One region of the Photobacterium minamisatsumaniensis genome, then DNA from elsewhere that is predicted to be linked to it. Evidence: predicted binding sites of a transcription regulator. Region 1 holds the regulator's gene; each other region holds the start of a gene.
What was found. Region 1 encodes MetJ, which represses methionine synthesis genes. Its sites were predicted from a motif close to TTAGACNTNTANANGTCTAA; they were not measured.
Positions count from the first base shown of each region.

Region 2: metE (5-methyltetrahydropteroyltriglutamate--homocysteine S-methyltransferase) is a predicted target of MetJ. The motif match lies at 2,993-3,012, and genes of this name have one in related genera.
Region 3: L4D78_RS08375 (MetQ/NlpA family ABC transporter substrate-binding protein) is a predicted target of MetJ. The motif match lies at 2,334-2,353, and genes of this name have one in related genera.

Region 1 is NZ_JAKJSI010000014.1:151,237-156,185, reverse strand. Features, by position in the region: gene L4D78_RS06865 (bifunctional aspartate kinase/homoserine dehydrogenase II) at 1-1,171, opposite strand, end outside; gene L4D78_RS06860 (O-succinylhomoserine (thiol)-lyase) at 1,171-2,337, opposite strand; gene metJ (met regulon transcriptional regulator MetJ) at 2,518-2,835, shown strand; gene L4D78_RS06850 (malic enzyme-like NAD(P)-binding protein) at 2,914-4,164, opposite strand; gene rpmE (50S ribosomal protein L31) at 4,555-4,767, opposite strand.
Region 2 is NZ_JAKJSI010000053.1:32,215-37,163, forward strand. Features, by position in the region: gene L4D78_RS24385 (GGDEF domain-containing protein) at 1-524, opposite strand, end outside; gene L4D78_RS24390 (hypothetical protein) at 928-1,596, shown strand; gene L4D78_RS24395 (DUF4250 domain-containing protein) at 1,726-1,914, shown strand; gene L4D78_RS24400 (LysR substrate-binding domain-containing protein) at 1,961-2,872, opposite strand; gene metE (5-methyltetrahydropteroyltriglutamate--homocysteine S-methyltransferase) at 3,154-4,949, shown strand, end outside.
Region 3 is NZ_JAKJSI010000016.1:98,321-103,269, forward strand. Features, by position in the region: gene L4D78_RS08365 (hypothetical protein) at 1-90, shown strand, start outside; gene L4D78_RS08370 (DHH family phosphoesterase) at 267-1,229, opposite strand; gene L4D78_RS08375 (MetQ/NlpA family ABC transporter substrate-binding protein) at 1,485-2,288, opposite strand; gene L4D78_RS08380 (methyl-accepting chemotaxis protein) at 2,745-4,655, shown strand; gene L4D78_RS08385 (pyridoxal phosphate-dependent decarboxylase family protein) at 4,812-4,949, shown strand, end outside.

The sequences.
Region 1 (4,949 bases):
CCGCAACCAATGAAAAGCCATCGCGTAGGCGCAGCTCTGCCGCAATACCGCTGTCTTGCAGTAAAGCCAGCACGCTATTAACAACCTCAGCAGTATAGGCGAGTTGAATCAATCCTTTATCCGGCGCAGTCGACTGCGCAAGTGGCAGTAACTGGGCACGTTGCAGGGTACGTTCAAGTTCAGTCACAATCGGCTCAAAATCATGAAAACGCGCAATATCAAGTTCAATCAAACAGACATCATCAAGCGAGGTAACGATCTTCGCTCCCCGGCCAGAAGCCAGTACCCGCTCAACACGTGTAGAGCCCGATTCAGGCTGATGACTACAACGCAAGGTTAAATCAATCGCACTTTGTGCCACTGGCTGTAATGTTCGGCTATGCAATACTGGCGCCGCTAAACGGGCGAGTTCACTCGCTTCATCTAAACGAAGTAATGGCAGTAAGCAGGCATCAACCACTTTCCGAGGATCTGCACTGTAAACCCCTGCAACATCACTCCAGATAGTCACGCGCGAAACTTCCGCCAAGGCACCAATCACCGTTGCCGAATAGTCAGAACCATTACGGCCGAGCAATACGGTTTCTCCGGCGATGTTTTGAGCCATGAAACCGGTGATAACAATACGGTTCTGGCTATGCTGAACTAGCTGGCTTTTCAGCAAGGGCCATGACAGAGCACGATCAACTTCAGGCTGTGCCGCTCGCTCAGCCCGTAAAAACGTACGTGAGTCGAGTGCCGTCGCAGTCATTTCCTGCTGAGTTAACAATGCTGCCAGCAAGCGTGCTGACCATAGCTCACCATGACCGAGCACATTCGCAACATCCGTCTCTGTCAGTGCCTGCTCACCAAGACGCGCAAGATCCGCAAGCTCAAGGTGTAGCTGGGTCAACAAGTCATCAGCAACACCATCATGTAGCAAGCTTTCAATCAAGTGCTGCTGAAATTGGCGTAATGACTGTAATGTTTCATGGGCTTGGCGGCCATCTTTACCCAATAACTCGACCCATTGGATCAGGTTATTCGTGGTTTTACCTGCCGCTGATACCACCACTAGATCATTCTCACCAGAATACTGATTGAGGATATCAACAACGCGACGATAACATTCAGGATCAGCCAGACTACTACCACCAAATTTATGAAGTTGGCGTACTGCTAGTTGGGTCATTACACTGCCTCCGTCACTTTCTTAAATGCTTGGTCAAGATCCGCAATCAGATCATCAGCATCTTCCAAACCAACGGATAAACGCAGTAAAGAAGGCTTTAAGCCCGCTTCTGCCTGCGCTTCATCCGACATTGCACGGTGAGTCATGCTGGCAGGGTGACAGATCAAGCTTTCAGTACCGCCAAGCGACTCTGCCAGTGAGAAGAACTTCAGTCCGTGAACAAACTCTTCAAGCTGCGAGTAGGTTCCTGCAATCTCAAAGCTCAGCATTGAACCAAAGCCTTTTTGCTGCTTAAGCGCAATGTCATGACCAGGGTGCTCAGGCTGACTTGGATGGTAAATTTGTCCCACAAGCGGCTGTTGCTGTAGATAAGCCAGCACTTTGGCGCTGTTTTCTTCATGCATCCGCATTCTTGGAGCAAGGGTTCGTAAGCCTCTCAGCGTCAAATAAGCATCAAACGGTGCGCCCGTTGCGCCAATACAGTTCGCCCACCAAGCAATCGTCTCGGCCTGCTCCGCTTCTTTAGAGATCAATACGCCACCGACAACATCTGAATGGCCGTTGATGTACTTGGTTGTTGAATGGATCACAAAATCAGCCCCTAGTGCAATGGGCTGCTGAAGGATTGGAGATAAGAAAGTATTATCAACCGCAACCAATGCGCCTTCTTGCTTTGCAGATGTACACAATGCCGCAACATCTACAATTCGCAGTAATGGGTTAGACGGTGTTTCAACCCAAACCAGTTTTGGCTTTAATGCCAATGCTTGAGCCAAGGCCTCAGGGTCGGTTTGATCAACAAAACGGACCTTAAAGTCACCTTTCGTCGCTCGCGTATTAAACAAACGATACGTACCGCCATAACAATCGTGTGGGGCAATAACCAGATCATCTGGGCCAAGCAAGGCCGATGCGAGTAAGTTAATTGCAGCAGTACCACAGCTGGTTACCACACCACCTGCGCCGCCTTCGAGTTCTGCCAAGGCATCGGCGAGCATGTTACGGGTGGGGTTACCAGAGCGAGAATAATCATATTGTGGAAGCTCACCCAACCGAGGAAAGCTGTAGGTTGATGTCAGGTAAATCGGCGGCACAACGGCATTGTGCTGAGAGTCTGACTCAATGCCAGTACGAACGGCTATAGTGGCAAGCTTCTTATCACTCATATTACTTTCCTTGTCGGGGCGAGCCCCTGCTGCGAATAACGTTTATGCAACAACATAACCATATTTACAAAAGACGTCAACACTTCTAGACGTCTACATGTCTTTGCTTATGGCAGTAAATCCGGCTAGAATTCACTCCTATCATATTTATTCAATCAAACATCGCTGAGAAGGTTAACAATGGCAGAGTGGAATGGCGAATACATCAGTCCATACGCGGAACACGGTAAGAAAAACGAACAAGTAAAAAAAATTACTGTTTCGATTCCATTGAAGGTGCTTAAAATTTTAACTGATGAGCGCACTCGCCGTCAGGTGAATAATTTACGCCATGCCACCAACAGCGAGTTGCTATGTGAAGCCTTCTTGCACGCATACACGGGCCAGCCCCTGCCGACCGATGAAGATATCCGTAAAGATTGCCCTGACGACTTGCCAGCCGAAGCAAAAGCGCTAATGGAAGAGATGGGCATTAAGTACGAAGACATTAACGAGTAAACCTCCTTTTCTCGTCAACAAAAATAAAAAAACCAGCCTGGGGCTGGTTTTTTTATTGGTAAGGCAACCTAAAGCAGATTAGCTTTCCATATAACCGACAGGCATCTCGATTCGAGCCACACCCGAATCAACCGCGGCTTGCGCGACTGCCTTCGCAACGCGTGGTAGCAAACGTGGATCCATCGGTTTTGGAATAATATAATCGGTGCCAAACTCTAGCTTATCGACACCAGCCGCTTTAACCACTTCCGCAGGTACTGGCTCTTGGGCTAGTTCACGGATCGCTTTTACCGCAGCCAATTTCATTTCATCATTAATTTCACTCGCACGCACATCCAATGCACCGCGGAAAATGAATGGGAAACAGATAACGTTGTTTACCTGATTCGGGTAGTCAGAACGACCTGTACCCATAATTAAATCATCGCGAACGGCATGAGCCAGCTCTGGTTTAATTTCTGGATCAGGGTTCGAACAAGCAAAAACAATCGGCTGATCCGCCATAAGCTTAAGCAGTTCTGGCGCAAGCAAGTCTGGACCAGATACACCGACAAAGATATCAGCACCTTCGATAACATCTTCTAATGTGCGCTTATCGGTATTATTGGCGAATAATTGCTTATATTCATTGATATCGTCACGACGTGTGTGGATCACACCTTTACGGTCAAGCATGTAGATCTTCTCACGCTGTGCGCCACACTTGATCAATAGCTCCATACAAGCAACCGCAGCCGCACCAGCACCTAGACAAACAATCACAGCTTCGCCAATCTCTTTGCCTTGAAGCTCAAGTGCATTAAGCATGCCCGCAGCCGTTACGATTGCGGTACCGTGTTGATCATCATGGAAAACCGGTACATGGCAGCGTTCGATCAAACGCTTTTCAATCTCAAAACAGTCTGGGGCTTTGATATCTTCAAGATTGATACCACCGAAGGTGTCAGCAATGTTCGCAACGGTATCAACAAACTCATCGATCGTACGGTGTTTAACTTCGATATCAATCGAGTCTAGGCCTGCGAAGCGCTTGAACAATAACGCCTTACCTTCCATGACTGGCTTCGATGCCAATGGGCCTAAATTACCAAGGCCAAGGATCGCAGTACCATTGGTGATAACAGCAACCATGTTGCCCTTACCCGTGTACTTATAAACATTTTCAGCATTCTGTGCGATTTCACGCACTGGCTCAGCCACACCTGGGCTATAAGCAAGAGCAAGATCTTCTACAGTATTGGCTGGCTTAGTGAGTTCAACGGCAATTTTGCCTGGTACTGGGTAAGCATGGTAGTGCAAAGCTTGTTGGCGAAAATCTTCAGACGACATAGTGTTCGAAATCCTGACTGGAAGTGACTTTATTTAATAATTTAGAGGTAGAGCATATTCTATAGCAGCACAAAATCCTAGTATCGAACATCTGGTCATGCCATTAATTCCCGAGCAGAATAGTCAAGTAAAGGCGAAAGTGGTCAATAACTATCAATTTCATCGCTTTCAATCACGGAATATAGTCGCACAGCTAAGCCTGTATAGAGCAATTCGTGCAAACTTTTTGGTTCAGAGCGATATAAATCAATGCACCAGAATACATTTGGTTATTAAAGATACTAGCAGAAAATGAGGCAGGGATTCGTCGAGGGATGTTTAGTCTTATAATAAATAGGCATAAAAAAAGGGACGCCGTAGCATCCCTCTTCTTTCAACATTTTCTGCCAATTACTTGGTAGAAAGAGCACCGAAACGCTTGTTGAATTTGTCGATACGACCACCAGTGCTAACCTGACGCTGCTTACCAGTGTAGAAAGGGTGACACTTATCGCATACATCAAGGTTGATGTCTTTGCTCATAGTAGAGTTAAATACGAAAGTGTTGCCGCAAGAACAACGAGCGTTAACTGCAGTGTACTGTGGGTGGATACCTTGTTTCATGGGATAACCTCAAAAGTAAGGCCGTGTCGCTCTCCCGATCCAAAGCCGGGCACCACACGTCGTTAATAATAATAGTGTAACGGCAGCATAGCCAATACACCGAATTCAGGCGGCGTATAGTAATCAATCATCCTCCCTAGATCAACAGATACGCTCCTTTTTTCACCGCTTTGCTGCTAGCG
Region 2 (4,949 bases), on a different contig from region 1:
AGTGGATCGAGTGTTGCTTGTCGGTATAGCCGCATTAACATATACAACTTTGACAGCTGAGACCAAATAACGATAAAAGCTAATGTTGTCTGTAACCAATAACTCGCAATGTTTTCAGGGCTAATGAAGGATGTAGATTGGTAGTCAGCTATCAGTTGGCTCAATGCTGTTACAGTGAGTAAACTCAAACTCTCTTTCAGTGTGATTGGCAATACGGTTAACATGGCAACATGAATAACAGGTAATAACGTGTAACCATAAATATAGCCGCTGTAAACCGTTGGAAAATCAAGTATCCACATGCAGTACAGATAAAAAGCATTCATTAAGATGACCATAAGAATAATGGATGACTTGGAATGCTTTAGTGAAGTGACTTGATGGTTATATTTAGCAAGAACAAGAAGGAAAATACCAAGCAGTGCCCGCGCCAGAATAATAGGGTAGCTTTGATGCTCGGCGAGAAAAGCCAAGTCAAAAGGTAGCCAAGCGAGTACAAGCATTCCCCATACAGAACCCAGCATACTCACTCTGCTACAAAGGTAACCACTGCGGGTATTGCGAAAGCTGTTTGAATGAGCATCCGCACTCCATAAATCAGGGATGTATAGCTTTATAGATCGTATTATCTGATTCGGTGTTTCGTGCATCATTCTCGCTTATATCGATTTCATCGATATTAGTACAAAAATCCCATTCACTGACGTAATTAACAGGATGTGTAAACTGTGACTCACCATTATCCTATAGAGCACAACTGATTTCAGTGATACTGATCCAGTAAGTTGATATGCACATAGGATAATGCTGAATTAGCATAGACAGTATGTTGCTGCCTTTTGGTTGTACTTGATTTGGTATCGTAGGCGGGACTTGCTATTATCAGCACCATATTAATTGGCCTACAAATAGTAAAGAACCCGTTTTATGAACACAGGTGTTATGTTTCTTATTCCTGCGCTACTTGGCGCTCAGCTTATATTGACTCTCGTTCTTACTAAGGGCGATATCTGTCCAGGGCAACGTGGTCGAGTACACAAAACGCTGCCAGTACTGATTCTTGGTTGGCTTATTGCATCGGTATTTCAGCCAATTGCTGTTTTACCCATGGTGGCGTTGGGTTACTTCACATTGAAAGTTAAAACCGGCAAAACCCGTGATGCTGGTCCCCTAAAGGTTTTCTATGCAGCAGATGCGTTAGCGTTTATTGCTTGGTTAGGTTTATTACCAGTATTAACGCTGCAAGGTGCAGCGTTGAGCCTTTGTGCCGTTGTACTGTTTGGCTCATTGACTGCGCATTTATTATTAACGCAAGCTCGTACTCGCCTACAGGCATTTCATCGCCTACTGCCTTTCGCCGGCTTTGCTAGTGCGATGTTAAGCGTGTTGTGTATTTTATGGTTGTCCTCTTCATTGAGTGAAACAGCATTAAGCGAATTAACCAGCAATGTAATAGGCTCATTACTATTAATGGTATGTGCTTTATTGGTATGGGCGATGCACTTACTAACAGGTAAGGTTGTGAATAAGTGGCAACTTGTTGTTGCGGCTTGTTTTATGGCTGTTTCAGCTAGCCTACAAATCGCGCTTGTTTAACATTACCTCGGCTTATTACATTGCAGAGGAAAAGTAAGATATGTGACGCGGATTTTTTCAATCAGCTTAACTCTGACTATGCTTATATTGGTTATCAATATTTGGTTAATTGGTATCAAGGAGGTAGGTATGGAGATCAATAACTTGTTAAGCATGGATGGAAACATTGTGCTGGGCATCGTTAACGAAAGGCTGCGTCTTGAATGCTCAACGGTTGAAGAGCTCGTGAGTCGATACGAACTAGACTTCAACGAGCTAAATGAAAAAATGGAATCGCTGGGTTACCACTACGATCCCATCAATAATCAATTTAAATAGCCTCATTCTTTTAGCATAAATAGCCGCAATTATTAATTAATTGCGGCTATGCTGGCTTTATCCCTTCTAAATGCGTTTGGCATTGCTGTTTTGCTGTGGCAAAAAATGCCGATAAGTAATGCCTTTCTCGCTCTGAGGCTCGAACTCCTGCAAACAAACGACGCCATAGTCCATCCCCAAGTGGCTTACTCACAATGAGTCCCTGGCGGGCATAATCATAAACGGCCCAATTGGGTAATGCGGCCACACCAAGCCCTGCCGAGACCATTTGAATGAGCATTAGGGTGTTGTCAGCTTGTTTCCAATGATTCGGTTCAATACCAGCAGGTTGTAAAAAGTGTTTAACCACATCTAAGCGGTTTTTCTGTACGGGGTAGGTCAGCATGGTTTGATCAAGTAGATCTTCAGGGCTTATATATTCTTTATCGACAAGATGTGACTGTGGTGAAACGATGAGTCGCATTTCAAAATCAAATAAGGGTTCGAAATGTATTTCATTACGTGGTTGTATATCTGACGTAATAACAAGATCTAATTCACCTGCGGATAAGGCAGGTATCGGCTCAAAACCAAATCCAGATGAGAAATCGAGCGTTACACTAGGCCAGTGTATTTGGTATTCTTTTAACGCAGGCATGAGCCACTGAAAACAAGAATGGCATTCAATGGCCATATGTAAACGTCCATTAGTATCTTCTTTTAAGCTGGCTAATTCATGTTCTGCTTTGGTTATTCTTGGGATCAGGTCATCAGCAAGGCGCAGGAGTATTTGTCCTTCTGCCGTAAATTTCACTGGACGGGTTTTCCGTAAGAATAGCTGACCGCCAAGGCGTTGTTCCAGATCTTTTAACTGATGTGAAAGCGCTGACTGGGTTAAGCACAACGTATTTGCGGTTGCCGTTAGTGAGCCCGTGTCGCGTAACACTGATAACGTTCTAAGGTGTTTTATTTCAATCATCGTTGCAAATTCATCCTTGTTGTTGATTGAAAGAGGCAGCTGAAGATCCGCTTCAATGTCTGTCTACAGGTTGAGTATGCAACCTATCTTTGTGCCAATGTACTGTGTATTACTGGATGTGTAAACATCTAGACGGCTAAAGTGTTGTTGTTTTTTCGATTCTAATAATTATGAATATATTTCATGCTAATCATTAAGTATTAGAAATTGCTCATAATTCGGCTGTGCGTCATTGTTTATACATCAACGCGGAATACCGCTGACATGGATGAGAGAGCACGATGACGATAGTAGAACGAAAAGACGTAGCAGAAACAGCGGGTACGACTACACACATTCTTGGCTACCCACGCGTTGGTAGCCAACGAGAATTAAAATTTGCACAAGAGAAATACTGGCGTGGAGAAATCAGCCAATCTGAATTAAAGGAAGTGGGTAGCTTGTTACGTCACCGTCACTGGGGTGACCAATCAGGAGCAGGTTTAGAGTATGTTTCGGTGGGTGACTTTGCATGGTATGACCATGTGCTTGGAACAAGCCTATTGTTAGGACATGTACCTAAAAGGCACCGGACTGGCTTTCCTGATCTCGATACGTTATTCCGTGTTGCTCGTGGTAAGGCTCCAACAGGCTGTGCGTGTGCCGCTTCTGATATGACTAAGTGGTTTAACACGAATTACCATTATATTGTGCCGGAATTCAGTGCGGATGATGAGTTTAAGGTGAGCTGGCAGCAATTGTTTGAAGAAGTTGCTGAAGCACAAAAAGCCGGTCACAAAGTAAAGCCTGTACTGCTTGGCCCTGTGTCTTACTTATGGCTAGGTAAAGAAAAAGAACAGGGTTTTGACCGTCTTTCGCTGTTACCAAGGTTACTAACAGCCTACCAACAAATACTGAGTAAACTGGCTAACTTGGGTGTTGAGTGGGTTCAGATTGATGAGCCGATATTGGCGTTAGAGTTACCTAAAGCGTGGGCTGATTCGTTCAAGATTACTTATCAAGTACTACACGGAAGCACCAAGCTGCTATTGACGACTTACTTCGATAACGTTACCCACCATCTCGACCGTATAACAGCATTAAAGGTTGACGGTTTACATCTCGATATAGCCTCAGCACCTGCGCAGCTTCAAACGGTGGCAGATGCTTTACCTGATAACTGGGTATTTTCAGCGGGTGTGATTAATGGGCGAAATGTATGGCGTGCAGATGTTAGTGCAATACTTGAATCACTCATCCCAATAAAAGCGCAGCTAGGTGAACGACTGTGGGTGGCAACATCTTGTTCATTACTTCATACCCCGATTGATTTAGACTTAGAAACAGGACTCGATCCAGAAGTTCGTCAGTGGTTAGCGTTTGCGAAGCAAAAATGCCGTGAAGTTACGCTGCTAGCTCAAGCATTGGATGGAAACCAAATCGCCATTGATGATTGTGTACGCTACAGTGCGCCAATTAAGGCGAGGGCAACCAGTGAACGTGTTAATAACAAAGCAGTAAGCCTACGAACTCAAGCAATAAGCGATGCCTTAGCTGACCGTAAGTTGCCATATAATGAACGAGCAAGAAAACAACGCCAGTCATTAAACTTGCCATTACTGCCTACTACGACAATTGGTTCATTTCCTCAAACATCGGAAATTCGTACTCAGCGACGTGATTTTAAAGCGGGGCGGCTATCAGAACAAGATTACACCACAGCAATGAAAAGCCATATTGCAGATGCCATCGAACGCCAACAGCGTCTTGGTTTAGATGTGTTGGTACACGGTGAAGCTGAACGTAATGACATGGTTGAGTATTTTGCAGAGCAGCTAGAAGGGTTTGCTGTCACGCGTTTTGGTTGGGTTCAAAGCTACGGCTCTCGGTGTGTTAAGCCGGCAGTCATTGTTTCTGATATCTATCGTGCAAAGCCGATGACTGTTGAGTGGACAAGTTATGCGCAATCGTTATCTGAAAAACCAGTAAAAGGCATGCTAACTGGTCCTGTTACTATTCTGGGCTGGACATTCCCACGTGAAGACTTAAGCCGTGAAGCGATAGCAAACCAAATCGCGCTAGCACTAAGAGATGAAGT
Region 3 (4,949 bases), on a different contig from region 1:
TACGTGCCAAGGCTGAGTGAAACTGATGTGGAGACCTTCTTTATTCGTTTCAGTATTTCACCTCAAGCGATGAGAAAAACGTTTTTGTAGAGTGAAAGCAATGAGTCTACTAACTATAGCGACCAGCATTTCAGCTGTGTGCTGAATTCATTGTTACAGAAAGGCTATAAGAACCATTCGCTGATGATAGAAGCATTTCCCAAATAATGAATTTACGGGTAAAAAGCTCTATCACCAGTACTATGGGTAACTAAAAAGATGAATTTTCACATATAGTGACTAGAAAGGATATGGATAAACCTAGACTTATCTTCAAGGGCTAGTGCATTGATTCCAGCAGCAGCTTTACGCCCACCACCGGTCTTAAACTGAGTACAGACTTCATCAGCCCCAGTTCGGTTATTCAACGGTGCTCTAACACTGACAGTATAATCGTCTTGATTTGCATTTAACGTTAACACCGCGTGTGCTTTATCTGGCTGTTGGTTTGCCAATTCATTGCTAAAGACACCACTTATACGCCTTGCCCACGCTTCACAGGGCAATTCAAATACCCGGCTAATATCGTCATCATGAATAGCAGTTAATGCTGCTATATTTTTATAATCTTGCTCGTAGCCTTTTTTTAACAAGTAATACGGAGAACTTTGATCTTCACGTAAATCAAATGGGTTCTCATATTTCATCAGTGAGGTATAAAGCTCAGCAGGCGCTATATGTAAGTCAAATAGCGATGCACCATAACCGTTATAGTTGATTAATGTGCCAAGCTCTTTCAAAAACGCTATCTCAGTTTCAGTAAAGTTCTGTTGCTGAGCTAGAACCAAAGCGGCAGCATATAGGTTGTCGCCAAAAGCAGCAGCGATCGCCCAATGTACAAACTGGCCATTGAGTTTTTCATTAATCAATAAGCTGGTACAGACTTCAGCATCTAAGTTAATTAATGCTTCAAGGTTACTAGCGGCCGGAATTTCTCCTGAACGGTGATGATCACAGTAAAAGACCTCAACACCTTGCGCTAATAAGCGCTCTAATTCAGGTAAGTTCTTTTCCATCGAAATGTCTAATACTGTTACTGACGTTACATTACCTTTCGCGACTACTTGTTCTAGCAGTTTAATGTCTCGCTTAACACCAGTGATCAATGTGCTTTGCTTGGGTTCAGCTAAGCGTAATTGCAGTAAAGCAATAATGCCATCGGCATCACCATTAAAAATATCGTAATGCATACTCTTCCTAAGTTTGTATAAAGCCCAAAGTAACGTGGTAGTACAAGGCTAAATATAATACAGATCGTTATCTTATCAACCAATTATTACCCGTAACGAGAATATTAGACACTTAACCAATTGGGGGTGCTTTAGAAGCTTGATATTTGCGTGCGGATTATCGTCTTTACGTGAAAATGGAGGGCTCTAATACAATAAAGCCCCCAAAATTCAGCAATCATTTGGGGCTTTATTTACATCAAGTCAAAGAGCATATTAACTTGCTGGCTCAATCGTGCCATTAAAGGCTTCTTGCATAAATTCAGCTATCGGCTGAGAATGAAAAATGCTAACCACTTTTTGATAGTCGCTGTTATCTTTCTCGTCTTCTCGAGCTGCGATAACCATTACCGCTAATGGTGCATCTTTTGCTTCTAAGAACAAACCTTGTTCCTGTGGGTTTAGCCCCGCAGACATTACATAGTTCATCGTGATAGCGGCGGCATCAACATCATCAAGACTTCTCGGCAATTGAGCGGCCTCAACCTCAACGAACCTAAAACCTTTTGGGTTATCAACGATATCATGCAGCGTTGCTGTAAAACCAACGTCAGGTTTTAAGGTAATCAACTGTGCCTCTTCTAGAAGGAGCAACCCTCGCCCACCGTTGGTTGGATCATTGGGAATGGCAATCTTGGCTTTTTCAGGTAGCTCGGCTAGAGAGGCATGTTTGTTAGAGTAAATCCCCATGCGCATAAGTATTGACTCGCCAATAGATACTAGATTGGCATTGTTCCCGTTATTGTAGTTTTGCAAAAAAGGTAAATGCTGATAACTATTAAGGTTAAGACTTCCATCGGCCAGAGCCGCGTTTGGGGTGATATAATCTGAGAACTCAACAACCTCAATGTTCACGCCTTGTTTTTGTGCCTCTTTCGCTACAGCCTCAACAACTTGAGCGTGCGGCCCTGAGGTCGCTCCTATTTTGATAATCGAATCATCCTTTTGACCGCAAGCCGCTAAGCTCACACAGGCGATTATAGATAGAATCCATCGTTTCATCTTGGCATGTTCCTTCATGACTAATCCTTTAATAAACAGATACAGCTTTAGATACCTACCACTTTAGACATCCATACGTCCATAATATACAGAGTGCTTTACAATTCAAGCGATTCTATCGTGAGAGGCATGATTAAAAGGCGTAATTTATTCCAACGTCGAATATAAAATACAGTAATTTAATCCACACTAAACACTACATACATACCAAGATACGAACGGCCGAACGATACATAAAATTCATAATAAAATTAAAAGCATATTATAAACACTATAAAACTGGACATAAAGCAGTCATAAATGCCTAAAAAACACTCCATTGAAACTTATTATATGGATTAAGATCGCATTATTGACACTTTAGTAGATTAGCTATAACCGTCTTTCACTTCAGTCTGATATAACGACGCCATTATGCATATATGTGACCTACATAGACTGCTTATACCAAGTGTTTTATTACAAGGAAATATTATGAGGCTAGGGTTTAAAGCAAGAATTAACCTCAGTGTTGCGGCTTTGGTGGCTTGCTCGTTATTTGTTCTCGGTGCTATCAACATCCACAGTTTAAAAACATACATGGTTGATAGTCTAACCCAGACGACCATGAGTACCTTATATTCCCAAGCCTCCGAAATTGAAACTTGGGTAAAAGATGAAATAAGCGCTATTGATCACAGCGCCAAACTTTTTTCAGCTGATCTTTCACAGCAAGAGAATATCAATTTAGTTACGCTGTTAGCGGCCTCAAGTAATTTGAACAATGCGGCTATCGCCTACGATGATGGCCGTACCTATGCCGCTCACGGTGGCGATAATGGTGTTTTCCCTGTCTCTGAGCAATTCAAGCAACGTCCATGGTACATTCAAGCGAAACAACAAAGGCAAGTTATACTAACCGATATTTATACCGATTCAGTCACCAATAATCCCGTCATCAGTATTGCAGCACCGGTGTATGAGAACGGTCAGTTTGTTGGGGTTCTTTTAGGCGATTTACAACTTGGGGAAATAACCCAAAAAGTCAATGAGTTCCGTTTTGCAGGTGGTGCGGCAACTTTAGTCGATAATAATTTCATTTTTATTGCGAGTGATGATCCTACCGATATCGGCAAAACCCCATCACAAGTCAGCTCTGATTTTATCGAGCTTGAACAAAGCTTTAAAAGCCGTTCTAACGGTAATTTACTCATTCCCTACCTCGGCACTCAAATGCATGGGTATTTCACTCGTATAAACCTCTCAAACGATGTTTCGTGGACGTTGATGATCTTCGTTGATGAAGATACGGCACTTACGAGTGTGAATGAAATGGTTTCAGATTCAATCATGCTTATTTTAGTACTGATTCTCGTGAGTGTTATCGCGATAATCATGATTATGCGTCACCTTTACCGCCCTCTCATCGAGCTTAAAGGCGCGGTTCAAGATCTTGGTAAAGGCAGTGGTGATCTCACCCGACGCCTCACCGTGCATAGTAATGATGATTTGGGACAAATCAGTCACGGCTTTAATGACTTTGTCAGTAATTTGCAACACATGATGCTGAAAGTCGTCGACTCATCCACTTTGATCTCATCAAATATCGAGCAGTTAAGCACAAACGCTAAACAGAATGAAAGCCAACTTCTCACGCATTCGCACGAAACTGAACAGGTTGTAACCGCTATATCACAAATGAGCGAGACCGCAATTTCAGTGGCAGAAAACATCGTACAATCGACGCAAATCACGCAAGCGGCCAATGCTGAAGCCGATCAATCAAAAGCTGTTGTGCATAATGCCGTCAGTAGTGTGAGCAGTTTGGTTGATGAAGTCGATGCCATGTCTGAACGTATTCAAGTCATGAATCAAGATGCCAATCAAATCAACGCGACACTTTCTGTTATTGGTGACATTGCAGAGCAAACCAACTTATTGGCTTTGAATGCCGCGATTGAAGCCGCACGCGCAGGCGAACAAGGACGGGGATTCGCTGTTGTGGCCGATGAAGTTCGTGCATTAGCGGCGCGTACACAGCAGAGCACGTCTGAAATCAATGAGATGTTGGCTAAATTATTACAAGGCACAAATAACGTTGTTACAGCAATGAACAATACAAAAGAACGTTGCCAATCGGCGGCCAATACTACGTCTGAGGTTTCCGAAACCTTAGACCAAATGGGCTTATCGGTGAATCAAATCGAGCAGTTAAGTACACAAATTTCAACAGCTGCAGAAGAACAAAGTGTCGTCAGTAATGAGGTAAACCAAAACATGCTCACCATCAGAGACATTGTAAATACCTTAGTACAAAGCGGACAAGAAACGGTCAAAGCCACAGATTCTGTTGCTAAAGCCAATCAAGGACTACTCAGTTTAGTCACGCAATTTAAACTGAAATAAATAACCCTTAAAACGGTATCTAGGCACTGGAAGTAATCCAGTGCCTGAATCATAACGTCTCGCCTTTATTAAGACGTTTATCTTTCATTTTCGATTCATCCTGTCTTTTTATTTAACGCTCTCAGCGTATTTATCGTCAATCTATAGGTTTTATCAATGGCTGTATCTTGTTTGTCGCTCCTCGGAGAACACGACGCAAACTTGCTTTCCCCTACTTTCCAAAAACTTCACCAAGATGTCTTTTCGGATTACTTTTCCCGCGATCCAAATAAATGGCCTGTCTTTGCTGAGCCC